Regions from separate parts of the Tardiphaga sp. 768_D3_N2_1 genome, predicted to be linked through region 1. Evidence: predicted binding sites of a transcription regulator. Region 1 holds the regulator's gene; each other region holds the start of a gene.

What was found. The regulator PhoB, encoded in region 1, activates phosphate uptake and scavenging genes when phosphate is short. The targets are predictions, from matches to a motif close to TGTCATNNANCTGTCAT.
Region 2: the regulator PhoB is predicted to act here: its motif matches at 3,915-3,931, upstream of AB8A27_RS00485 (esterase-like activity of phytase family protein).
Region 3: the regulator PhoB is predicted to act here: its motif matches at 1,851-1,867, upstream of phnC (phosphonate ABC transporter ATP-binding protein).

Annotation. Positions count from the first base shown of each region.
Region 1 covers NZ_CP197245.1:5,762,333-5,768,135, reverse strand. Annotated here, with positions in the region: gene argF (ornithine carbamoyltransferase) at 1-352, opposite strand, end outside; gene AB8A27_RS27090 (aspartate aminotransferase family protein) at 352-1,578, opposite strand; gene AB8A27_RS27085 (GcrA family cell cycle regulator) at 2,025-2,534, shown strand; gene phoB (phosphate regulon transcriptional regulator PhoB) at 2,793-3,497, opposite strand; gene phoU (phosphate signaling complex protein PhoU) at 3,588-4,301, opposite strand; gene pstB (phosphate ABC transporter ATP-binding protein PstB) at 4,328-5,155, opposite strand; gene pstA (phosphate ABC transporter permease PstA) at 5,152-5,803, opposite strand, start outside.
Region 2 covers NZ_CP197245.1:97,779-103,581, forward strand. Annotated here, with positions in the region: gene AB8A27_RS00460 (sugar phosphate isomerase/epimerase family protein) at 1-359, shown strand, start outside; gene AB8A27_RS00465 (antibiotic biosynthesis monooxygenase) at 422-715, opposite strand; gene mbfA (iron exporter MbfA) at 870-1,841, opposite strand; gene AB8A27_RS00475 (Bug family tripartite tricarboxylate transporter substrate binding protein) at 2,248-3,234, shown strand; gene AB8A27_RS00480 (GIY-YIG nuclease family protein) at 3,396-3,686, shown strand; gene AB8A27_RS00485 (esterase-like activity of phytase family protein) at 3,990-5,345, shown strand; gene AB8A27_RS00490 (methyl-accepting chemotaxis protein) at 5,447-5,803, opposite strand, start outside.
Region 3 covers NZ_CP197245.1:301,727-307,529, reverse strand. Annotated here, with positions in the region: gene AB8A27_RS01500 (alpha-D-ribose 1-methylphosphonate 5-triphosphate diphosphatase) at 1-1,119, opposite strand, end outside; gene AB8A27_RS01495 (chloramphenicol acetyltransferase) at 1,116-1,766, opposite strand; gene phnC (phosphonate ABC transporter ATP-binding protein) at 1,991-2,800, shown strand; gene phnD (phosphonate ABC transporter substrate-binding protein) at 2,912-3,850, shown strand; gene phnE (phosphonate ABC transporter, permease protein PhnE) at 3,931-4,815, shown strand; gene phnE (phosphonate ABC transporter, permease protein PhnE) at 4,812-5,660, shown strand; gene AB8A27_RS01470 (glutathione binding-like protein) at 5,661-5,803, opposite strand, start outside.

The DNA.
Region 1 (5,803 bases):
GCGAGTCATGATTGAGGATGCGGATCATGATGATGTCGACGAAGCGCGACAGCACGCGCGCGGTGTCGGCAATGGTCTCGCCGCGACCGAGCTGCATTTCGGCGCCGGTGAGCATCACGACTTCGCCGCCGAGCTGGCGCATGCCGACCTCGAACGACACGCGGGTGCGCGTCGACGGCTTTTCGAAGATCATCGCCAGCGTCTTGTTCTTGAGCGGACGATCGGGCTCGGCATTGGAGCCGTCCTTGCCCTTCAGCTTCGCCTTCATGGCGGCAGCCGCGTTCATGATGTTGCGCAACTCACTGGCCGGCACGGCCGTGAGATCGAGGAAGTGCCGCGGTGACGTGCTCATCACGCGGCTCCCTGCGTCTTTGCCGATGAGCCCAAGGCCACGCAGGCCTGTTCCAGCCGCTGCACGGCCTGCTCGATCTCGGACTCGCTGACGATCAGCGGCGGCAGGAAGCGCACGACGTTGTCGCCCGCGCCAACCGTCAGCAGCTTCGCGTCACGCAATGCGGCCACGAGATCGCCCGCCGGCACGACGGCCTTGAGGCCGATCAGAAGACCTTCGCCGCGCACTTCGCTGAGCACGTCCGGATGGCTATCGACCACGCCCGCGAGTTTCTGTTTCAGCAGCAGGGACATCTTCTTCACGTGATCGAAGAAGCCGGGCTTCAGCATGATATCGAGCACGGAATTCGCAGCAGCGACCGCCAGCGGATTGCCGCCGAAGGTCGACCCATGCGAGCCGGGCGCCATGCCTTCGGCTGCAGCGGCCGTGACGAGGCACGCGCCGATCGGGAAGCCGCCGCCGAGCGCCTTGGCCAGCGACATCACATCCGGCGTCACGCCGATGCGCTGATAGGCAAACAGTTCGCCGGTGCGGCCCATGCCGGTCTGCACTTCGTCGAAAATCAAAAGGATGCCGTTCTCGTCGCAGATCTCGCGCAGCGCACGGAAGAATGCGTTGGCCGGCGCGCGTACGCCGCCCTCGCCCTGCAGCGGCTCAATGAGAATGCCGGCAGTGTTCGGGCCAACCGCCTTCTTTACGGCTTCGATATCGCCGAGCGGCAACTGGTCGAAGCCATCGAGCGGCTTGCCATAGCCTTCGAGATATTTCGCGGCACCCGTCGCGGCGAGCGTGCCGAGGGTCCGGCCATGGAACGCGCCTTCAAAGGTGATGATGCGCGTGCGCTCGGGATGGCCCTTGGAGAAATGATAGTGCCTGACGACCTTGATCGCGCATTCCATCGCTTCCGCGCCCGAATTGGCGAAGAACACGAAGTCGGCAAAGCTCTGTTCGCACAGCCGCGCGGCGAGGCGCTCACCGTCCGGGCTCTTGAACAGGTTCGACATGTGCCAGAGCTTGGTGGCCTGCTCCTGCAGCGCGGCGACCATATGCGGATGCGCATGACCGAGAGCGTTCACGGCAACGCCGCTGGTAAAATCGAGATAGCGCTCGCCATCGGTTCCAATCAGCCACGCGCCTTCACCGCGCTCGAAAGCGACATCCGCACGCGCGAAAACAGGCAGCAAGTGAGCCTGAGAGAGGGGCGAAGACGTTGCGTTGCTGGTCATAACCGTTCCGATCGAAAAGACTGCGGCCGCGTCGATGACAATTGTGCGAAATCGAACAACGGACCCTAGAAACGAAACGTGCCGCCCTTCTCGGGCGGCACGTGGGCATTATTCTATGTGTGCTGTGAAGACTGTCAACCGCGCACTGCGGCTTTCGAGTCACACGGAGTCGCAGAAAAAGCCGATTTTGCAGCTTTATTTGCAGAAGCATGTGGACGCGGCATGCCCGACTCTTGCGTGCGAGTCACGGCATATTGTAGCTTTTGCCTTGTCGGATACGACATCTCGTGCGGCGGTAGATCCTTTTGACACATCCAGTGCGGCGTAACAGCCGGACGCGAAATTCGCGCCCGGTGAGCGCTAAGGGATTCTGACCGCAGGGATTTTTGAAGTCTCAACTCGCAGCGCCGCCTGGTCAGGCCGGCGTTCACGAAGGGAAAACTGCGATGACGGTAATGACATGGACCGACGATCGCGTCGAACAGTTGAAGAAACTCTGGGAAGGCGGCCTCTCCGCCAGCCAGATCGCTGCGGAACTCGGCAACGTGACCCGCAACGCCGTGATCGGCAAGGTGCACCGTCTCGGCCTGTCCGGCCGCGCCAAGAGCCCCTCTTCGGCAGCTCCGCGGCAGCGCAAGGCGCGCCCGGCGCAGCAGATGGTACGCGTCGCCCGCCCGATGGCCCGCGGCAACACCGCGCTGGCCCATAATTACGAGGTCGAGGCCGAGCCCGATCCGATCGCCTATGACAATGTGGTGCCGATCAGCCAGCGCCTGTCGCTGGTCGAACTCAGCGACGCCACCTGCCACTGGCCAATCGGCGATCCGTCGAGCGCAGACTTCTACTTCTGCGGCGGCAAGGCCCTGACCGGCGCCCCTTATTGCGCGCATCACTCGCGCATCGCCTATCAGCCGGCAAGCGACCGCCGCCGCGCAGTACCGAAGCCGGCACGCTGAGCTGGAAGATATCTAAAGCAAATGAAAATGCCCGGTGATGAGCCGGGCATTTTTCGTTGGGGGCAGCAAGTGTGACCGAGAGACGCCTGAACCAAACTCAATGTCGTCCCCGCCTAGCACGCCGAAGGCGTGCGCGGGGCGGGGACCCATAACCACCGACTAAGTGGTTGGGGCGAGTATTCGCAGGCGTCCTGGATAGAGCCGAGAAGACGGAGGCTATGGGTCCCCGCCTTCGCGGGGACGACACAGCGTGTGTTGTTACTCCGCCGCCTTGTCGAAGCGGTCGTCCAGCGCGTAGCCGGCACCACGCACGGTGCGGATCGGATCCGGCTCGCCGGCGGGATTGAGCAGCTTGCGCAGGCGGCCGATATGCACGTCGACGGTGCGCTCGTCGATATAGATGTCGCGGCCCCAGACGCTGTCGAGCAACTGTTCGCGGCTGAACACGCGGCCCGGATGTTCCAGGAAGAACTCCAGCAGGCGATATTCGGTCGGACCGAGATCGATCGGGCGGCTTGAGCGCACGACGCGGCGCTTGTCACGGTCGAGTTCGATATCGCCAAACGCCAAGACGGTGGCGAGACGCTCGGGAGCTGCACGACGCAGCAGACCCTTCACGCGCGCCAGCAGCTCCGGCACCGAGAACGGCTTGACGATATAGTCGTCGGCGCCGGTGGCGAGACCGCGAACGCGTTCGCTCTCTTCGCCGCGCGCCGTCAGCATGATGATCGGCAGTGCCTTGGTTTCAGGCCGTGCGCGCAAACGGCGGCACAGTTCGATGCCGGACAGGCCCGGCAGCATCCAGTCGAGCACCACGAGATCCGGCACCCGCTCCTTCAAGCGGGTGTCGGCATCGTCGCCGCGAGCGACGGTTTCAACATCATAGCCTTCAGCGTCGAGGTTGTAGCGAAGAAGCGTCGTGAGGGCTTCCTCGTCCTCCACCACCAGAATGCGTGCATTCACAGCCATATGGTCAATATCCTCAGTGACGTCCGATAAGCCTTAAATCATGATCCTTGCGGGAAACCGGCTTCCGCTTTCCCGCATCATGCTTCAGGCCGTCGGCGTATTCGCGAATGTGGTCATGTCGCCCTTCGGGCGCTTGTCGAGGATCTGCTGGCCCTCGATCATGTAGAACACGGTTTCCGCAATGTTGGTGGCGTGGTCGCCGATCCGCTCGATGTTCTTGGCGCAGAACATCAGGTGGATACAGAACGAGATGTTACGCGGGTCTTCCATCATATAGGTGAGGAGTTCGCGGAACAGCGAGGTGCAGATCGCGTCGATTTCCTCGTCGCCCTTCCACACCGTCATGGCGGCGGGCAGATCGTGCGCGGCATAGGCGTCAAGCACGGCCTTGACCTGGGTGGTCACGAGGTCGGTCATGTGTTCGAGGCCGCGGATCAGCTTCAGCGGATGGAAGTCGCTGTCCAGTGCATTGACGCGCTTGCCGATGTTCTTGGAGAGATCGCCGATGCGCTCCAGATCGGTGGCGACGCGCAGCGCGCCGACGATCTCGCGCAGGTCGACAGCCATCGGCTGGCGCTTGGCGATGGTCAGCACGGCACGCTCTTCGATCGTGCGCTGCAACTGGTCGATCTCGGCGTCGGTGGCGACGACGCGCGCACCGAGCGCGACGTCTCGGCGGATCAACGCATCGACGGATTCGACGATCTGCCGTTCTGCGAGGCCACCCATCTCGGCGACGAGACGGGTCAGCTCCTGCAGATCGTCGTCGAAAGCCTTGGTGGTGTGTTCAAAAGCCATATCTAAATCCTCCCGCGAATATCGCGTCAGCCGAAGCGGCCGGTGATGTAATCCTGGGTGCGGCGATCGGTCGGCGACGTGAAGATCTTGTTGGTCTGATCGAACTCGATCAGCTCGCCGAGATACATGAAGGCCGTGGTGTCGGAGACGCGGGCCGCCTGCTGCATGTTATGGGTCACGATCGCGATCGTGTACTGATCCTTGAGCTCGTCGATCAGTTCCTCGATCTTCGCGGTCGAGATCGGATCCAGCGCCGAGCACGGCTCGTCGAACAGGATCACCTCCGGCCGCACCGCGATGGTGCGTGCGATGCACAGACGCTGCTGCTGACCGCCCGACAGGCTGAGGCCCGACGCGTTGAGCTTGTCCTTGACTTCGTTCCAGAGCGCACCGCCGCGCAGTGCCTTTTCGACGCGGCCATCCATCTCCGACTTGGAGATCTTCTCATAGAGACGGATACCGAAGGCGATGTTTTCGTAAATCGTCATCGGGAACGGGGTCGGCTTCTGGAACACCATGCCGACACGGGCGCGCAGCAGGTTGAGGTCCAGCTTCGGATCCAGAATGTTCTGGTTGTCGAGCATAAGCTGACCCTCGGCGCGCTGGCCGGGATACAGGTCATACATGCGGTTGAAGATGCGCAGCAGCGTGGACTTGCCGCAGCCCGACGGGCCGATGAACGCCGTCACGCGGTTCGCCATCAGCGTCAGGTTGATCTTCTTCAGGGCGTGATGTTCGCCGTAATAGAAGTTCAGATCGCGCACGGTGACCTTGGGCCGGGTCTCGCCCTGCAGGACCGACGGCGGCGGCATCGAGACGGAAGAAACGCCAGACGACACAGAAAGCTCACTCATTTTGCTGTCCTCTCGGCGCCGAGAATGCGTGCGCCAATGTTAAGGGCAAGTACGGTCAAGGTGATGATCAGGGCACCGCTCCAGGCGAGCTGTTTCCAGTACTCGTAGGGGCTCTGCACGAAGTTGTTGATGGTCACCGGCAGGTTGGCCATCGTCTTGGTGAGGTCGAGGCTGAAGAACTGGTTGCTCAGTGCGGTGAACAGCAGCGGCGCCGTTTCACCGGCGACACGCGCGGTCGCCAGCAGCACACCGGTGATGAGACCGGCGCGGGCTGCACGATAGGCGATCCGCTTGATGACCAGGGAGCGCGGCAGGCCGAGCGCCGAGGCCGCTTCACGCAGCGGGTTCGGCACGAGGCCGAGCATGTCTTCAGTGGTACGAACCACGACGGGGATCACGATCACGGCGAGCGCAAGCGAACCGGCGAGAGCCGAGAAGCCGCCCATCGGAACCACCACCGCACCATAAACGAACAGGCCGATGATGATGGACGGGGCCGACAGCAACACGTCGTTGATGAAGCGGATCACCGAGGTGAGTTTGTCGTGCTTGCCGTATTCCGCGAGATAGGTGCCAGCAAACAGGCCGAGCGGCGCACCGATGCCGACGCCGATGATGGTCATGATGACCGAACCGACGATGGCATTG
Region 2 (5,803 bases), 5.7 Mb from region 1:
TCGTCGAGACCGCAGGCCGCGCCAATGCGGGTATCCTTGTCGATACGCTGCATTTCGACCGCTCCGACAGCAGCCTCGCCGAACTCGACGACATGCCATCGCGCTTGCTGCCGTTTTTCCATTTTTGCGATGCTCCGGCGGAGAAGCCTGGCACGGTGGAAGGACTGCTGCACACCGCGCGCGCTGAACGGCTGCCACCCGGCGACGGCGGCATCGACCTCCGCGCCATCGTCGCGCACCTGCCGAAGCATATTCCGGTCGCGCTCGAAGTGCCGATGGATGCGCTGACCCGGGAGCGCGGCCCCGAAGAAGTCGCGCGCCGCGCAATCGCCGGCGCGAAGCGCCTGCTGGGAGATTGAGAATCCAGCGAGTCATCTACGCGCACATGCCACCGCCCGGCATAGCGCCTGTCCCGCGCGCGTTATGCCAACGTATGAACGATAACCGGCCCGGCTATCGCTGTGGCTGGTCCAATCAGCAAGGGCGCCAGATTCTGTTCGCTCCACGCGAGCCCGCGTCGATTCGACTCCTCCGCGCCCGCGAAATTGTTGAAGATGCTGATCGCCGTCACCGTATCGTCGGACGCATAGACCACATAATAGGCCATGAAACCTTCGACATCACTGATGATCGGAATGGCACCTTCCTTGATCCTGCGCGTCAGTTCCTCAGCCATGCCGGTCTTTGCCTTGCTCTGACGAATGGCAGCATACATGGGACGCTCCTTCACCCGTAAGCTGCCCGCGATCGCACCTGCCGCGATCATGCATCGCACACACTCATCATCGGCGGGACGAGCAGCAGGGTTTCCCGCCGCATAGAACCTACGCCATCCCGCGCAACGACGCCATCTGACGCCTCCCCACCCGCTACGCGCCTCCGATCAATATCCCCACCGCCAGAACGATGACGCCGCCAAGCACCACCTGAAAGACGGCCTGCAGGAATGGCGTATCCATATAGCGCGCCCTGATATAGGCGATGGCCCAGAGTTCGAAGAAAACGACAACACTGGCGATAGCCGTCGCGATCCAGAATGCATTCGGCCAGCTATCCGGCACGAGATAAGGCAGAGTATGACCGAGACCACCCAGCGTCGTCATCAGCCCGCAGATGCCGCCGCGCAGCCACGGCGAGCCGCGTCCGGTCATGGAGCCATCGTCCGACAGCGCTTCGGCGAAACCCATGCTGATGCCGGCGCCGATCGACGCGGCGAGGCCAACAAGGAATGTCTGCCAGTTCTGATGTGTTGCAAACGCGGCCGCAAACAGCGGCGCCAGCGTCGATACGGAGCCGTCCATCAAACCCGCAAGACCTGGCTGGACATATTGCAGGACGAACATCCGGTGGCGGGTGTTGTCCTCCATCGTGCGGACGTCGGACGTCAGGATGGCATCCGATAATTTGGCCGCGAGATGTTCGTGTCCTTTTTCCAGCTCGGCCAGATCGCCCAGCAACTTGCGAACGCCGACATCTGTCGCCTGCTCGGCCGCCTTGGCGTAAAAGCGCTCGGCCTCGAACTCCATCCTCTCGGCCTCCTTGCGGATGGTATCGAGCGACAGGTTACGCGTGAGCCAGATCGGCCGGCGGCGAATGAAGCCCTTGACGTCTTCGCGCCGGATCGGCGGAAGGTTCGGTCCGAAGCGCTCCTCATACATCTGCAACAGCAGATGCCGATGGCCCTTTTCCTCTTCGGCCATCTCGCTGAAGACTTTCGCGGAATCGGGATAGCGCTCTGCCAGATCCTCGGCGAAGCTGAGATAGATCCGGCTGTCCTCTTCCTCGCTGGAGATCGCAACCGCCAGCACCTCGCGTTCGGTGAGCTCCGAAAACGCCTTCATATCAAAGCCTTGCTTAGTTTAGAATTATTCTAATATATACAGGAGCTGCTCTGCATTTGTCAAAGAGCTTTGCGCCTGCGCGGCGCTGAACCTCTCGCGGGTCGGGACGCAATAACGGCGGCGAGTAGGACCGTGATGACACGACCATGCGTGCTCCAGAGGTCGCCCCCGGCATTCACACTGCGCCCGACGTGGAGATGCTGCAGATCAGCGGCCGTCTGAGAGTGCTGTCGCTAACGAATGCAATAAAGTCGGCCTGGTGCCGCAGACGTCCATGCATGGCGAGCACCATCGACAGTATGCTCACCTGAAGCACATACCTTTCCGCTTCCGTGCGTCACCGACCTCCGCTAGTTTGCCCGCAACAAATACGGGCTACCAAGGCCGATTCAGGGAGAAAAGCGGAATGCACGGACTTTCAGTTCTTCGCGGTGTGGCGAGCGCATCGTTTATCGGAGCGCTGCTGTTAGCGTCCCCGAACGCCATCGCACAAACTGCGAACTATCCGAACCGGGCGATCACGCTGGTGCTCCCGTTCGCCGCCGGCAGCGGCACCGACACCACGACGCGCCTGATCGCCAAGGAGCTCGGCACCGCGCTGAACGCCAACACCGTGATCGACAACAAGGCCGGCGCCAATGGCTCGATCGCCGCCAGTTTCGTCGCCCGCGCTCCCGCCGACGGTTACACGCTGTTCGTGACGACCAACACGACGCATTCGGCCAATCCCTATCTGCTCAAGACCATGAGCTATGATCCGATCAAGGATTTCACCCCGATCGCGCGGACCGGCGACCTGCCCTTCATGCTGGTGATCAATCCGGACATTCCCGCCAACTCGGTCCAGGAGCTGGTCGCGCTCGCCAAAAAGGAGCCGGGCAAGTACTCCTACGCATCAGGCAGTTCGTCGGCGATCGTGTCGGGCGCGACCTTTGCCCGCCTCGCCGGGCTCGATCTCCTGCACGTGCCCTACAAGAGCTCGCCGCCGGCATTGACCGATGTCATCGCCGGCCGCGTCAGCATGATGTTCGTCGACGTGCCGACCGGCCTGCCGCATGTCAATGCCAAGGCGCTGAAGTCGCTCGCGGTAACCACGAAATATCGCTCCAAGCTGCTGCCTGAGCTCCCGACCATGGACGAGGCCGGCGTGAAGGGCTTCGACATCACCTCGTGGCAGGGCTATCTCGGCCCGGCCAACATGCCTAAGGACATCGTCGTCAAGCTCAACGCCGAAATCCGCAAGATCGTCGAACGTCCCGAGATCCAGAAAGACCTCGCCAACCGCGGCATGGAAGCCTTTTCCGGTACGCCGGAAGAATTCGACGCCTTCCTGAAAGATCAGCTCAAGGTGTGGGAGAAGCTGATCACGGATGCGGGGATCGAGAAGCAGTAGGCGGCTGGCAACGCCCTCTCAACGAGTCGTCCCCGCGAAGGCGGGGACCCATAGCCTCCGTCCTGTCAAAAGAAGCTCGGCGCCAGCAATGCAGCGTCGACGCACTGACCGTGGTTATGGGTCCCCGCCTTCGCGGGGACGACGTGGAGGGGCTGGCGTGCATGTACTACGTCTACATTCTCGCCAGCGGTCGTCATGGTACGCTGTATATCGGCGTAACTAATAATATGGCTCGGCGAATAATGGAGCACCGGACGGGAAAAGGTTCGAAGTTCGCTCGGGAGTACAAGATTTTCCGGTTGGTCTATGTCGAGAGCTACGACCGACCCAGCGATGCCATCACGCGTGAAAAGCAGCTCAAGAAGTGGAATCGTGACTGGAAGATCCGGCTGATCGAGACGGACAATCCCGAATGGAGCGACCTGTCGCCGCTGCTGGCGAATGGCTTGTAACTTGGCCGTGACCTTTCAACGGGTCGTCCCCGCGCAGGCGGGGACCTATAGCCTCAGTCCTGTCAAAAGAAGCTCTCGCGGCAGAGTGTCGAAGCACTGACCGTGGTTATGGGTCCCCGCCTGCGCGGGGACGACTGGGAGAGACCTGAGCAGGATGACGATAGCGATAGCCTAACCCGCAGGCTCGGCGACTGCATGTCGCAGGGTTTTCCCCTCTCGTCATTTCCTTGTCATGAAATTGTCAGCGCAGCGTAACGCCCGCGCCCCAGAACACGCCGCATGGTCACCACAAAGGAGACAACCATGCGCAGCACATTCCTCTGCTCCGTCGCTTCCCTCGTCATGCTTTCCACCGCAGCCTTTGCGCAGTCGGAAGGCGAATTCCCTGCCAAGCTCGCCGGCCATGCCGTGCTGCCGGCGACGTCGACCATCGACGCGCCTGCGGATGCGCCGAACGACCTGAAGACCTCGGGCAAATACACCACCGGCAAGCGCGTCGACGCGCTCGGCACGGTGATGGGCAAATCCTATGAGCGCCCGACCGGCATCTCGCTGCCGATGAAGGGCCAGCCGCTGCAGGGCCACTCCGGCATCAAGGTGATGCCCGACGGTTCGTTCTGGGTGCTGACCGACAACGGCGCCGGCTCGCGCTACAATTCGGCCGACTACATGATCTATCTCAACCACCACAAGATCGACTGGAAGAACGGCAAGGTCGAGAAGCAGGCCACCGTGTTCCTGCACGATCCCGACAAGAAGGTGCCGTTCCGCATCGTCCATGAAGACACCGCCAAGCGCTATCTGACCGGTGCCGATGTCGACACTGAAGGCTTCCAGATCATCGGCGACAATTTCTGGATCGGCGAGGAATTCGGCCCCTACATCATCAAGGCCGACAAGACCGGCAAGGTGCTGGCCGTGTTCGACACCGTCGCCGACGGCAAGCCGGTGCGCTCGCCGGATCATTGGTCGGTGCAGTCGCCAGGCGCACCGGGCGCCACCTACACCACCGTCAACCTGCGCCGCTCCAAGGGCTATGAAGGCTTCGCCTCCTCCAAGGATGGCAAGTTCCTCTACGGCCTACTCGAGGGCCCGATCTGGGATGCCGAGAAGAAGGACTGGGAGAAGGTCGACGGCAAGGAAGCATCGCGCATCCTGGAATTCGACGTCGCCAACGAGAAGTTCACCGGTCGCTACTGGCAGTATGTGTTCGAACAGAACGGCAATGCCATCGGCGACTTCAACATGATCACCGCCGACAACGGCCTGATCATCGAGCGCGACAACGGCGAAGGCACCAAGGACAAGGCCTGCGCCGAGGGCAAGCGCGGTGAAGACTGCTTCCCGGATCTCGCCAAGTTCAAGCGCGTCTACAAGATCGAGCTGAACGACGCCAATGTCGGCAAGCCGGTGCGCAAGGTCGGCTTCATCGACCTGATGAAGATCCAGGACCCGAACAAGCTGGCCCGCAAGCCGCTCAACGACGGCGTGCTGACCTTCCCGTTCTTCACCATCGAGAACGTCGACCAGGTTGATGCCACCCACATCATCGTCGGCAACGACAACAACCTGCCGTTCTCGTCGAGCCGCGAGCCGAACAAGGCCGACGACAACGAGTTCGTGCTGCTCGAAGTCGCCGACTTCCTGAAGGCGAAGTAAGCAACGCGAGCAGGCTCCGCCCGAAACGACGAAAGCCCTCCCGCAAGGGAGGGCTTTTTGCTGTCCCCTCTCCCGTTTGCGGGAGAGGGGAAGAAGAGCCGCTACGCAGCACGGACCTTGGTCAGGAACTCGTCCACCGCCGTCCGCAACATGCCGGACTGGGTGTCAAGCTCCCTGGCATTCGACAACACCTGCGAGGCCGCCGTCCCGGTCGCTTCTGCTGCGCTGCTGACGCCGCCGATATGTTCGCTGATCTCGCTGGAGCCCGCCGCCACCGACTGAATGTTGCGCGCGATTTCCCGCGTGGCCTCGCCCTGCTCCTGGACGGCCGTGGAGATGCTGGTGGTGATCTCGCTCATCTGCGCGATGGTGCCCGTGATAGCGCTGATCGAGAGCACGGCTTCGCTGGTCGATGCCTGCATGGCTGCGACCTGGGCGGAGATCTCCTCGGTAGCCTT
Region 3 (5,803 bases), 5.5 Mb from region 1:
CACGAGCTTGCCCTGCGCGATCACAGCGACGATGCGTGGGCGCACTGCGACGCTATCATCGACGAGCAGGAGATCCGCGCGGCGTCCATTGGCGATCTCGCCACGGTCGGTGAGACCGGCAGCTTTCGCCGGCGCGGACGAGATCAGCGCCCAGGCCTGCGGTAGCGACAGGATGCCGTCCTCGACCAGCCGGAAGGCCGCCAGCAATTGCGCGGGATAATAATAGTCGGAGGCGAGAATAGAGCAGAGGCCCTTGGCGATCATGTCGGATGCTTTGGTCCAGCCGGTATGGCTGCCGCCGCGCACCACATTGGGCGCGCCGAAGACGATGAAGTCGCCGGCCGCAGCCGCGGCCTTCGCGGTTTCTTCATTGATCGGGAATTCGGCGATTTTGACGCCGAGCTGACGGAAGTCGCCGCGCATGGCAGGGGTCGCGTCATCGTGCGAGAGCGTCGGCACACCCGCGGCATTCGCCGCCTTGGCCAGACGCGCGATCGAGGCCGGTACCTCATCAGTGCGCGACAGCACGCGATCGACCAGCTGGTCGAAGGCATCGCTGCTGAGCCCGGTGCGTTCCACCATCCGCGCGCGCTTCGCCGGCTTCGAGATCCCGGCGAGGTCCATGTGGTCGTTGAAGGCGAGGAGGTCGATGCGGCCGGCCTTCAGCCAGCCCATGATCTCGTCCTCCGCGTCGAGATTGAACGTCTCCTGACGCAGATGGAAGCGCGTGTCGGAAGCGAGCTTCGGCCGCAGCGTCTCGATGGCGTCCAGCAGCTTGCGGGCATTCTCCGCGCCGCGCAGGCCCGGCTCCCAGGACCATGTGGTGCCGTGAAACACCGTGGTGATGCCATTGGCGATGGCCTGCCGGTCGCTGTCGATCAAGGCGACATCGACCGGGAAGTCGACGCCGGGGCGCGGCATCAACTGCCGCTCGAAGGCATCGCCATGCAGGTCGACGATACCCGGCAGCACCAGCAGATCGGAGGCATCGAGGCCGAGCGCGCCATGGATTGCATCCGACCCGATGTCGGCAATCACGCCATCCGTAAGCTGCAGCGAAGTCTCGGTGATGTCCTGGCCGAGCAAAGTGCGTCCGCCATCGATGAAGATATCCGTCATGTCACTGCCATCTGCTTGGGCGCCTTGACGCCTTTATACTTGCTCAGGAAATCCTCGACCGGGAGCTTGCGGAAATCCGGCAGCGCCTGTCTTAGCATCTCGTGCTCCCAGTCCCACCAGGCGAGCTCCATCAGCCCGTCTTCCACAGTTTCCGAAAATCGCCGCCGCACCGGTCGCGCCGGATTGCCGGCGACGATCGTATAGGGGGCGACGTCCTTGGTCACGATGGCGCCGGCGGCGATCACCGCGCCAGTGCCGATCTTGCGGCCGGGCAGCACGATGGCGCCATGGCCGAGCCAGACATCGTGGCCGATGGTGCAGGGATGTTCGCGCCGCCAGGCAAAGAAGTCTGCGTCGTCGCTCTCGCCGGGGAAATAGGCGCTGGCGCGATAGGTGAAATGCGCCTGCGTCGCGCGGTGCATCGGGTGGTTGCCGGGATTGATCCGGATCATCGCCGCGATCGAGCAGAATTTACCGATCGTCGTGTAGGTGATCTGGCCGTCATTCACGACATATGAGTAGTCGCCCATTGTCACTTCCTGGAGGATCGTGCGCGCGCCGACTTCGGTGTAGGCGCCGAGCTTGGTATCGACGAGCTTGGCAGTGGGATCGACCGCTGGCGTGAGCGAGAGTTGTTTGCCGGCCATGTGACGCTCGTGCGACGGAAGAGGAATCGGTGGGTGATACATAAGTATATGCGCTGGCGCGCGGGCACCTCTTCGGTCGGCTTCGTGACGGTGTCGTGACGTCAGCATGAATTCGGGCGTGTTTTTCCCGCAACGACGATAACCCGTATGCGCAGGGCACATGTCACATCACTGTTAAACGCGGGCGTTACCGGTGGCGATGTCTATTGTCATTGGAGTGCCTCATGCTGGTGGTGGATAAGCTGACGTGCCGTTTCGGCGCCAAGGCTGCCGTCGATAACGCGTCGTTCGAGATCAAGCCCGGCGCATTCGTCGGCGTGATCGGTCGCTCCGGCGCCGGCAAGTCGACCATGCTGCGCATGATCAATCGTCTGGCTGAGCCGACCGATGGGCGCATCATGTTCGATGGCGTGGATGTCACTGCGCTCAAGGGGCGCGATCTGCGCAAGTGGCGCGCGCGCTCGGCGATGATCTTCCAGCAGTTCAATCTCGTCGGCCGTCTCGACGTACTGACCAATGTGCTGATGGGCCGTCTGGCCGAGATGCCGCAGTGGCGCTCGCTCACCCAGATGTGGCCCGAGAACGACCGTGCGCTGGCGATGTCGGCGCTGGAACAGTTCGACATGGCGCAATATGCCTCGCAGCGCGCCGACCAGCTTTCCGGCGGTCAGCAGCAGCGTGTCGCCATCGCCCGCGCTCTTGTGCAGCAGCCCGACATCATCCTCGCGGACGAGCCGATCGCATCACTGGATCCGCGCAACACCCGCATCGTCATGGATGCGCTGCTGCGTATCAACAAGCACTTCGGCATCACCGTGATGTGTAATCTGCACTCGCTCGATCTGGCGCGCACCTATTGCGATCGCCTGATCGGCATGTCCGCCGGCCGCGTCGTGTTCGATGGCGCGCCGTCCGCGCTCACCGAACATATTGCTCGCGAACTCTATGATCTCGAAGCCGACGAGGTGATGGGATCGGCGCATATGCCGACGCCCACCCGCGTTCCCGAATACGGTGTTGCTGCCGTCGCGTGATTGCCGTGCGTTGAAAGTATCGTGGTGACGTCATCGTACCGATGGCATCGCCGCGATAGATGCGCCTTCTGCCAAGAAAAAAGTTTCACCTCAGATCAAACAGGGACTGTCATGATCAACCGTCGCTCCATTCTGCTCAGCGCTGCCGCGCTGGCTTTCGCCGCTACCTCGGCTTCGGCTCAGGATTACAAGGCCAAGTATCCGGAACTGACCTTCGCCGTCGTTCCCGCCGAGAACGCCTCGGGCGTCACCGAGCGCTGGGCGCCGTTCGTCGCCTATCTGTCGAAAGAGCTCGGCATGAAGGTCAATCTGCGTATCGCCAATGACTACGCAGCCGTCATCGAAGGTCAGCGTTCCGGCAACATCCACATCGCAAGCTACGGCTCGGCCTCGTTCGCACGCGCCCGTCTCACCGGCGTCAAGACCGATGCCTTTGCCAACGACATCAACATCGATGGCTCGACCGGTTACTACTCGGTATTCTTCGTTAAGGCGTCGAGCCCCTACAAGTCGGTCGACAATCTGAAGGGCAAGAACCTCGGCCTGGTCGATCCGAACTCGACCTCGGGCAACAACGTGCCGCGCTTCGAGCTGGACAAGATGGGTATCTCCGATGCCGACACCTATTTCAGCAAGGTCGTGTTCACCGGCAGCCATGAAAACGCGATGCTCGCGCTGTCGCAGGGCACCGTCGATGTCGCCGCCAACCAGTGGACCAACGACAACGACTCGACGCTGCAGCAGATGCTGACCAAGGGCATGCTGAAGAATGCCGATGGTTCGGCGATGAAGAAGGAAGACTTCCGCATCATCCACAAGTCGGCCCCGATCATCAACGGCCCCTATGCCTATAGCTCCGACCTGCCGGAAGAGCTCAAGGTTGCCATCGCCAAGGCCTTCACCGACGCGCCGATCAAGGACAAGGCCGCATTCGACAAGCTGTCGGACGGCCAGAAGAAGGGCTTCCACGCCGCGACCACCAAGGATTGGGACGCCACCATCGACCTGATCAAGTTCGTCGACGCACTTCGCAAGAAGAAGGCGTCTTGATCGCCTGATCATTGAAGGGAGCCGGATCAGAAATGGTCCGGCTCCTTTTCTGTGTCTGATCCCAGATAGGCCCGCACATCATGTCCGCCACCGTTTCCATTCTTCCGGCTCCGCAGCTCGCTGCGCTGAACGACGCCTACCGCAAGGCGGTCGCGCGCCGGCGCTTGCGCACGATGCTCGTCGTGGTCGCTTGCTTCGCCGCGCTCTTCGTCGCGGCATTGGGTGCCGAGGTCAATGTCAGGACCTTCGTGGAGAAGATCGGAAACTTCGGCAGCTATTTCGATCGCATCTTCACGCTCGAAGCCGGCACCCGGGTCTGGACCGACGTCAATGAATGGTTCTGGGGCTGGAAGAAGTGGCTGTCGCTGCTCGGCGAGACCGTGCTGATCAGCTATGTCGGCACACTGATCGGTGCCGTGCTGGCTTTCGGGTTGAATTTTCTCGTGGCCGAGAACACAGCGCCCTCAGCGTCGCTGCGCTTTGTCGTGCGCCGCTTCATGGAATTCTGCCGCACCGTGCCGGATATCGTGTTCGCGCTGATCTTCGTCATCGCCTTCGGCCTTGGCCCGATGGCCGGCGTGCTGGCGATTGCGATCCATTGCGTTGGGGCGCTTGGCAAGCTCTATGGCGAGATCGTCGAGAATATCGACATGAAGCCGGTGGAAGGCATTCGTTCGACCGGCGCGGGCTGGATCGACTGCATGCGCTTTGCAGTGCTGCCGCAGGTCGTGGCAGGCTTTGCCAGCTACACGTTGCTGCGCTTCGAGATCAATGTGCGCGGCGCCTCCGTGATGGGGTTTGTCGGCGCCGGCGGCATCGGTCAGGAACTCGTCGTTGCTGTCAGAAAGTTTTATTATTCGGACGTCAGTGCGATCCTGCTGATGATCATCGTCACCGTGTTCATTATCGACATCGCCACTGGCTGGTTGCGCGGCCGTCTGTTCGGCAAGGAAGCCAGATCATGAGCAGGCAGCCTGATATCGATACTCAGGAGTTGCGCGGACGCTATCCTGACGTCTTCAACCGCCCGATGGCCTCGCGTGCTGGCGTGCCCGCGATTCTGGTCGCGGCGTTGGCATTGTTCGTCTTCGGGCTCAATGAACTCGATTTCTCGCCGGCGCGGATGTGGACCGGCCTGCGCGAACTCGGCTGGATCACCATGATGATGATCCCGCCGAATCCTGGCTCGTCACTGTCTGCTTATCTGCAGGCGATGGGCGAGACGCTGTCGATTGCGCTGCTCGGCACGACCCTCGCAGCCGTGTTCGCGCTGCCGGTCAGTCTGCTCGCCGCACGGAACGTCATTCCGTCGGCCTGGCTGCGCTTTCCGGTCCGGCGGTTTCTGGATTCTATCCGCGGGGTCGATACGCTGATCTGGGCACTGGTCTGGATCAATGTCGTCGGTCTCGGTCCGTTCGCCGGCGTGCTGGCGATCGCTATTTCGGATTTCGGCGCGTTCGGCAAATTGTTTTCGGAGGCTATTGAGGCCGCCGACAAGAAGCAGGTCGAAGGCATTCGGGCCTCCGGCGGCGGCGCGCTGCATGAGATTCGCTTCGGCCTGATGCCGCAGGTGCTGCCGGTGATTGCCGGTCAGGTGCTGTATTTCATTGAGTCCAACACCCGCTCGGCCACCATCATCGGCATCGTCGGCGCGGGTGGCATCGGATTGCAACTCGCGGAACAGATCCGCGTGCTGGAATGGCAGAAAGTGTCCTTCCTGATCCTGATGATCCTGGTCGCGGTGGCGGCAATCGACTGGATTTCCAGCCGACTGCGCTTTGCCATCATCGGCCGCCGCGCGGTGGCGTAATCACGCCGCCGCCTTGTGGCGCTCCTGCTCGGCCTTGAACAGCTCGAACTCTTCGGTGATCGCGCGCAGGATGCTGGGCCGCTCACGCAGGCGCTTGTGATAGGCCTTGATCGCCGGCCAATTGTTCAGATCGACCTCCGGCA